2 regions of the Gottfriedia sp. NPDC057948 genome follow, and region 2 is predicted to be linked to the other one. Evidence: a T-box and tRNA genes for the amino acid it is inferred to sense, from the RefSeq annotation. Region 2 holds a T-box; the other holds one or more tRNA genes.

Region 1 (3,427 bases), on a different contig from region 2:
TATATTCCCTGGCCTTATACGATTTTCCTATTATATCATATGTTAAAGATAAGTAAGGTACTAAAATGATTGGATATGCCAAAGAAATTATTGCACCGTAAATGATTAATAAAGGAAATGAAACTTTAAAAGCGATTACAAAAACAGAGCAAAATAGTAAAAAACCACCAATAAATATAGCTTTCATTCTAAAATTTTCTTTAATAATTCTTGTAACAATATAATAGGTAATAAAGCTAATTAACGATGTAATTAATCCGTATTTCCCTAATGCAAATTCACTTCCTGTCGATAAGAAAATATAAATTGAAATTACAAACATAAAAATCCCTTCACGAATCCCCTGAAAGAAATTAGCATATGTTACTCTCCGCCAATTATCATTTAATTTTCTTTCTTGAATGACGCGCTTAATATTGAACTCACTATCAAGTTCCCGTCTAACTAAGAAGCAACTTAAGACCACTGCACATATAAATAAAATAACTGCAGCAAGAAACACAAAATGATAACCTTTATTTCCAATCATTGAAGAAATAATCGCTCCAGCTATAAATGGGCCAAGCATTCCTGAGAACGAATTAATTAACCCTAAAAAACCATTAAAAAATTGTCTAGTTTCAGGTTCTGTAACTTCAAACGTTAATAAGTTAAACGCTAAGTAGTAACAGCCATTTCCTATTCCTAAAATCGCTCCAATTAAAATTGTTGCTAATAATGTATTCGTTTCAAATAGTAAAACGACTATGTAGAATATTGCCAAAAACGAAATACCCGCTCTTAAAATGACAACTCGATCAATGGTTTTAGCTAATCTACCTGCTATTACGAATGTAAGAGCTTGAAAAAATGCGATCGAAAATTGGTACGAAGCAATTGGTAAATAATTATTTGATTGCTTCCACAAATAAACATTTACAAATGTGCTAGATAAAGCTGTCGCTAAAGTAAACAATCCACCGACACTTAGTAAAAGAATTAAATCTTTATTTAAATCTACGTCACCTAATAAAAATTTCCACTTACTCATCATAAACTCTCCTTTGTCTCATGAACTAGTTTTCCGAGTAAATGAAAATTTATCCTTTTTTTAACCATAAAAAAAAACACTACTTAAATAAATTAAGTAGTGTTCATTTTTTATAAATTATTTAGCAGCTTGGTATAATTCTTCTACTTTTTCCCAGTTTACTACATTCCAGAATGCACCAACGTAGTCAGGGCGTTTGTTTTGGTAGTTTAAGTAGTAAGCATGCTCCCATACATCTAAACCTAAGATAGGCGTTTTGCCTTCCATTAAAGGTGAATCTTGGTTAGCTGTGCTAGTCACTTCTAACTCACCATTGTTTACTACTAACCAAGCCCAACCAGAACCAAAACGAGTTAATGCAGCTTGAGTGAAAGCAGCTTTAAGCTCATCTAAGCTACCGAATTTAGCGTTAATTGCTTCAGCAACTTCACCAACTGGAGTGCCTGTGCCTTCTGGAGTTAATAAAGTCCAGAATAAGCTATGGTTAGCATGTCCACCACCATTGTTACGTACAGCTGTACGGATACCTTCTGGAAGTGCATCTAAGTTTGAAATTAATTCTTCAATTGAAGATGCAGCTACTTCTTTACCTTCTAAAGCAGCGTTTAAGTTTGTTACATATGTATTGTGGTGACGAGTGTGGTGAATATTCATTGTTTCTTTATCAAAGTGTGGCTCTAATGCATCATAAGCATAAGGTAATTGTGGTAATTCAAATTTTGACATTTTTTATTTCCTCCCAAAGATAATAGTGAATTTCAATTTAAAGTTATCAAATAAACAGAAAGATTTCAATAGTAATGCTTGAGAAAAGGGAAAGAAAGTAAAAAAGATTAATTTTTGGAAGAAAATTATTTAAGAATTTGGATCAAAGAAGATAAAAAATCATTCTAGATTAATTTATAAACCAAAAACGAAAAAAGTCTTCAACATGATCGTTGAAGACTTTTTCACTAATTAAGGAGTAAGAGGGATTCGAACCCCCGCGGGCTGTTACACCCCTGTCGGTTTTCAAGACCGATCCCTTCAGCCGGACTTGGGTATTACTCCATAATAAAATATTGGTAGCGGCGGAGGGAGTCGAACCCACGACCTCACGGGTATGAACCGTACGCTCTAGCCAGCTGAGCTACACCGCCAAACTATATAAATGGCTCCGCAGGTAGGATTCGAACCTACGACCACTCGGTTAACAGCCGAGTGCTCTACCACTGAGCTACTGCGGAATAATTCCTGTTGTCCTTAAGACAATATTTAATTTATCATGTTTCGAACTAGACGTCAACACTTTTTATAATTATTTTGATTATTAATTTATATTAACTATTTTTTAGTGAAAATAAATTGTTTTATCGTGATTTAAAGCCAAACTTAAATACGATCCTAAAACCATTATCTTCCTCTTCTTATATGCTCTTATCATTTTAATTAAAGTTTAATATTCAATTACCAAAAAAAGATTATAATATACAAAATAGCCCGAAAGCTACATAATAAATTTCGGGAAGTGAAATAACATTAAATAAGAAAGGATGAGTTTATGAATATATTTAAACAATTTTGGTTTAGTTTATACTCTCCAAAAACAATATCAAGATATAGACTCCAAAAAATCGGTAAAACAATCTTTTTTCTTTTCCTACTAGCAATTTTATATACTCTTCCTGGATTCTTTTCATTAGTAAAAGATGTGAAGCTTCAGGTCAATAATGTTTCTGATCTGCTTAAAGATAATATTCAATCAATTACTTTAACCAAAGGATCAATAAAAATAAACGACAATACGCCATTCGAACGAAATATCGGCGAGTATAAATATGCTTTTTATCCAAAGGAAACAGTTATACCTACAAAATTAAAAAATGAACAGTATGCCTTTGTGGTATTAAAAAATAGAATAATAATGAAAAATGATAAAGGCGAACAAGATTTCCCTTACCCTTCATTAAAATCAAGAGTAATAAATAAAGCGGACGTTTCAAAATTTATTGAAAATATAAAAGAAGCACTTCCAGTAGTCTTAATCGCGTTATTTTTCTTATTTTATTTAGGTTATAGTATCTCCATATTTATAATTGCTACATTATTAGCGTTTTTAGCATCTTTATTTAAGTCGACTAAGCACTTGCCTTTTAGACAACGCTTTGCAATGGTTTCGTATAGTTTAACACTACCTACTGTTCTCTATTTATTGCTAGGATTATTGAAAGTAAATATTTCATTCCAAACGTTAATTTTTATAATATTAACAGTTGCTATGTACACATTAACAATTAAAAATTTACCATCTAAAAAATAATGTTTACTGAAGTGTGTTTCACACTTCTTTTTTTTTGCTAAAATATTTATTAGTCCAAGCTCCTAGTAGGAATATTCGTTGTGGACAAGCATATAGTC
Region 2 (3,427 bases):
AGGTTGGCAATAGCATAGACACAACTCACCATCGTGTTATGACATTCGATCAAATTCTCCTTAACTTGTTTCCAAGGCGCTGCTTCATCAAAATATTTATTTGCAGAACGAATAAATTCAAATACTTCCTCCACGGCCTTTTTGAAATTAGCCGATTCAATCTGTGAACCAACAGACTTATAAAGCCCTTTAATATCAAATCTAATTGATTGTTCAATTTCCCCTTCTGGGACTACACCATAATAGTACTTTTCAAGAAACTTTAATGTGCGGTTTACAAAATTCCCATATGCGCCTAATAGCTCACTATTATGACTAAAAATAAATTCCCTCCAAGAAAAATCAGTATCCCTATTTTCTGGAGCATTTATTGTTAAAAAATATCGGATTGAATCAGGATGATATTTTTCGATTAAATATGGTACCCATACAGCCCAGTTTTTACTAGTGGACAGTTTTTTCTTCTCAAGCGTCAAATATTCATTTGAAACAATATGAGTTGGAAGTGCCTCTTTTTTTAAACCAATTAAAATAGATGGCCAAATAATTGAATGAAACGGTATATTGTCTTTACCATGAATATAATATGAAATTGTTTCTTTTTGCCAAAAGCTGGTGACATCTTGATTCGTGCTAAGTGCCCATTGTTTACTTGCCGAATAATAACCAGATACTGCTTCAATCCACACATAAATTTTCTTCTTTTCGTACCCTTTTACTGGCACGCTTACTCCATTTGGCAAATCCCTTGATACTGCTCGGTCATGTAGCCCTTCATTTAAATATCGTTCTGTTAATTGGATCGCATTCGAACGCCAGCATCCACTCATTTTAGCAAAATCAACATATTCCTTTAGCTCATCTTGTAACTTGCTTAATGAAAAATAAAAGTGCTCTGTGTTTTTTACGGATGGAGGATTTCCACATAACTTACATGTTTTATTTAATAAATCTAAAGGATCTAAAATAGCAGAGCAATAATCACACTGATCTCCACGCGCATGTTGACCACAATTTGGACAATTTCCTTCTACATAACGATCTGGTAAAAATTGTTCAAATTCTTCACAATAACATTGTTCAATTTCTTTTTTATAAATTAACCCATTTTGTAATAAAGTTAAGAAAATTTCTTGTACAGTATGATGATGATGCTGTGCGTCTGTCCTTGTATAAAAATCATAGGTAAATCCTAATTTCTTAAAGTTATCCTCAAATTCAAGGTGGTAACGATCTGCAATTTCTTTATAAGTTACATTTTCTTGTTTTGCTTTAATAGCAATAGGTGTCCCATTACAGTCACTTCCTGAAACGTATAATACATTCGCTTTTTTCAAACGAAAATATCGAGCTAGAATATCACCTGGCAGTAAAGCTGCAATATGCCCCAAATGTAATGAACCATTTGCATAAGGCCAAGCTCCTCCAATAAAAATATCCATTCCAATTCCTCCTAATTTATAAATGCAAAAAACCTCGCCCCTATCTATAAAAGATAAGGACGAGGTTTAATATCCACGTGGTACCACCTTAGTTCACAAAGTATTTGCATACATTTGTCTTTGCAAGTACGAAAAGCATAAAAATGCTTATATACTGTGACTTTGGTAACAAGTGCCAACTCTTGTCGTAGCCTACTAATATGAAATATACGTTCAGTACGAAGCTCCGAGGCCATTGTTCAAATAAGTATTCATGCTTCTTTTCAGCTACCGAAGCTCTCTGTAAAAAATAACATTATTCTACTTTTCCTCTTCATTGCTTTTATTCAAATGTTAAAAAGATTTTATAAAAAAGATATTGAAAAGTCAAACTATTTCAAAACGATTATAGATTTTTATATAGTATGATTACAAAATAAAAGTTGATTCAACTATTTGTCGAAATTAAAAATGAATAAGAGTGAAGGGATTCTCAGGAACTAAGTTAAATATATTCAATTATCAAAGCTTTAGGAGGAGATGTAATGTCAAATTGGAAGACTGCATTATTTGAGTTACAAAAAACAGATATGTCTTTTTCAACTTTTAATGAAGTAAGAGCTGATAATTTAGACTTTAATAATGTAAGCTTGGCAAATTCGAAATTTACAAATGCAAACATGAGAAATCTGGAATTAAATGACGTGAATTTATTCGGAACTCGAATTTCAGATGTTAATTTGTCTAATACAAAAATAACAAATGGTAATTTAAGAGACTTAATAATTGATCATGTTCATTTAGCTGGAACAAGCTTCCGCAATATTGTCATTCCGGATGATTTAAATATTGACGATCACGCTAATTCTATTAAATTTGAGAATTGCTATTTAACAAATAGTCAGTTTACGGACTGTGATTTAAGTCATGTCGAAATCATAAATTGCAATTTATCAGGATTGAAAATTAATGGCATTTTAGTTGAAGATTTGTTAAAGAGTTATAGTGAGAGGAAATAATTTCTACATAAAAAGTATGTTATCAATTATTTAAACCCTTTTCTACCTATGTACTTATGCTACCCATTTCAATGCGCTATAAAAAAAGAATCTTTAATCAGATTCTTTTTTCGTGTCTATTTTGGTAACTTGCGTTGTTCTTAGTGGTCGTCCAGTACAATATTCCTATTCCCTGTTCCTGTTAACTGTGCTTCAAACGCGTCAATTATATGCAAAAATCGCTCTGCTTCTCTAAATACATGATCTGCAAGCAGTGGGTGAATGATACTTTTAATTCTACAAGCTTCTATTAGGTCGCGAGCTGTCTTCTTAAAATCTCTAAGTGATTTTACCGATACACGGTTTTCATCAAGGAATTGGTCAAGAATCGGAACTGTTTCCGATTGTGGCCTCATTGATTCTAAATCTACGGCTTGGTATAGAAGTTGATCAAAATCATGGCTAAATTCCCTCGCTTGATCTACTAGTTTTCTTTCTGATGGATCTAATAAATGTCCGATAAATTTTGCATGGTCTGCCATAATTCTTAAAAAGAAAACATTTTCCTGGATAATTGCAGCAGGTAGCGGTTGGAGTTGACCATTATTTAATTCAGTCAAGCGATTTGCAAAATAGGCTGCTTCTCTACTTGTATGGTCAACTAATAATGGAAAGTTATTGCCCGTTATTTTACAAGTAAGGAGTAAGTTAAGGATTTTCCGCTTATAGGCCCAAATCATGGAAGCTGCTTGATGAACCTCATTGTTAAACTGTTTAATTTGCTGAGGATCCGTTTGAAGCGAAAATGATTGGGCTTTATTTCCTATTGCTTCAAAAACTTGATAAAATTGGTCTGCCTCTTGAATTAACTCAGTATCATCACAATTAAAGCCTAATTTAAGAAAGAGTGAATGCTCTTTCATAATCCTTGACCAAAACAGAATTTCATCTAAAGAACGTGCTATAAATGCATCCGACAATCGGCCCCCTCCTAACATGATTCATTTC

What was found. The T-box of region 2 lies ahead of metG (methionine--tRNA ligase). A T-box ahead of a tRNA ligase gene usually reads a tRNA of that ligase, here a tRNA-Met.
Region 1: it encodes a tRNA-Met, which carries the amino acid that the T-box ahead of metG (methionine--tRNA ligase) is inferred to sense. The anticodon was not compared.

What each region holds. Positions count from the first base shown of each region.
Region 1 is NZ_JBHVPN010000004.1:60,656-64,082, reverse strand. It holds gene ACFVRR_RS08740 (MFS transporter) at 1-1,030, opposite strand, end outside; gene ACFVRR_RS08735 (superoxide dismutase) at 1,148-1,756, opposite strand; tRNA gene ACFVRR_RS08730 (tRNA-Ser) at 1,991-2,080, opposite strand; tRNA gene ACFVRR_RS08725 (tRNA-Met) at 2,093-2,169, opposite strand; tRNA gene ACFVRR_RS08720 (tRNA-Asn) at 2,182-2,256, opposite strand; gene ACFVRR_RS08715 (DUF1189 domain-containing protein) at 2,571-3,329, shown strand.
Region 2 is NZ_JBHVPN010000005.1:69,686-73,112, forward strand. It holds gene metG (methionine--tRNA ligase) at 1-1,442, opposite strand, end outside; T-box leader at 1,495-1,768, opposite strand; gene ACFVRR_RS10730 (pentapeptide repeat-containing protein) at 1,967-2,440, shown strand; gene ACFVRR_RS10735 (DUF2935 domain-containing protein) at 2,581-3,399, opposite strand.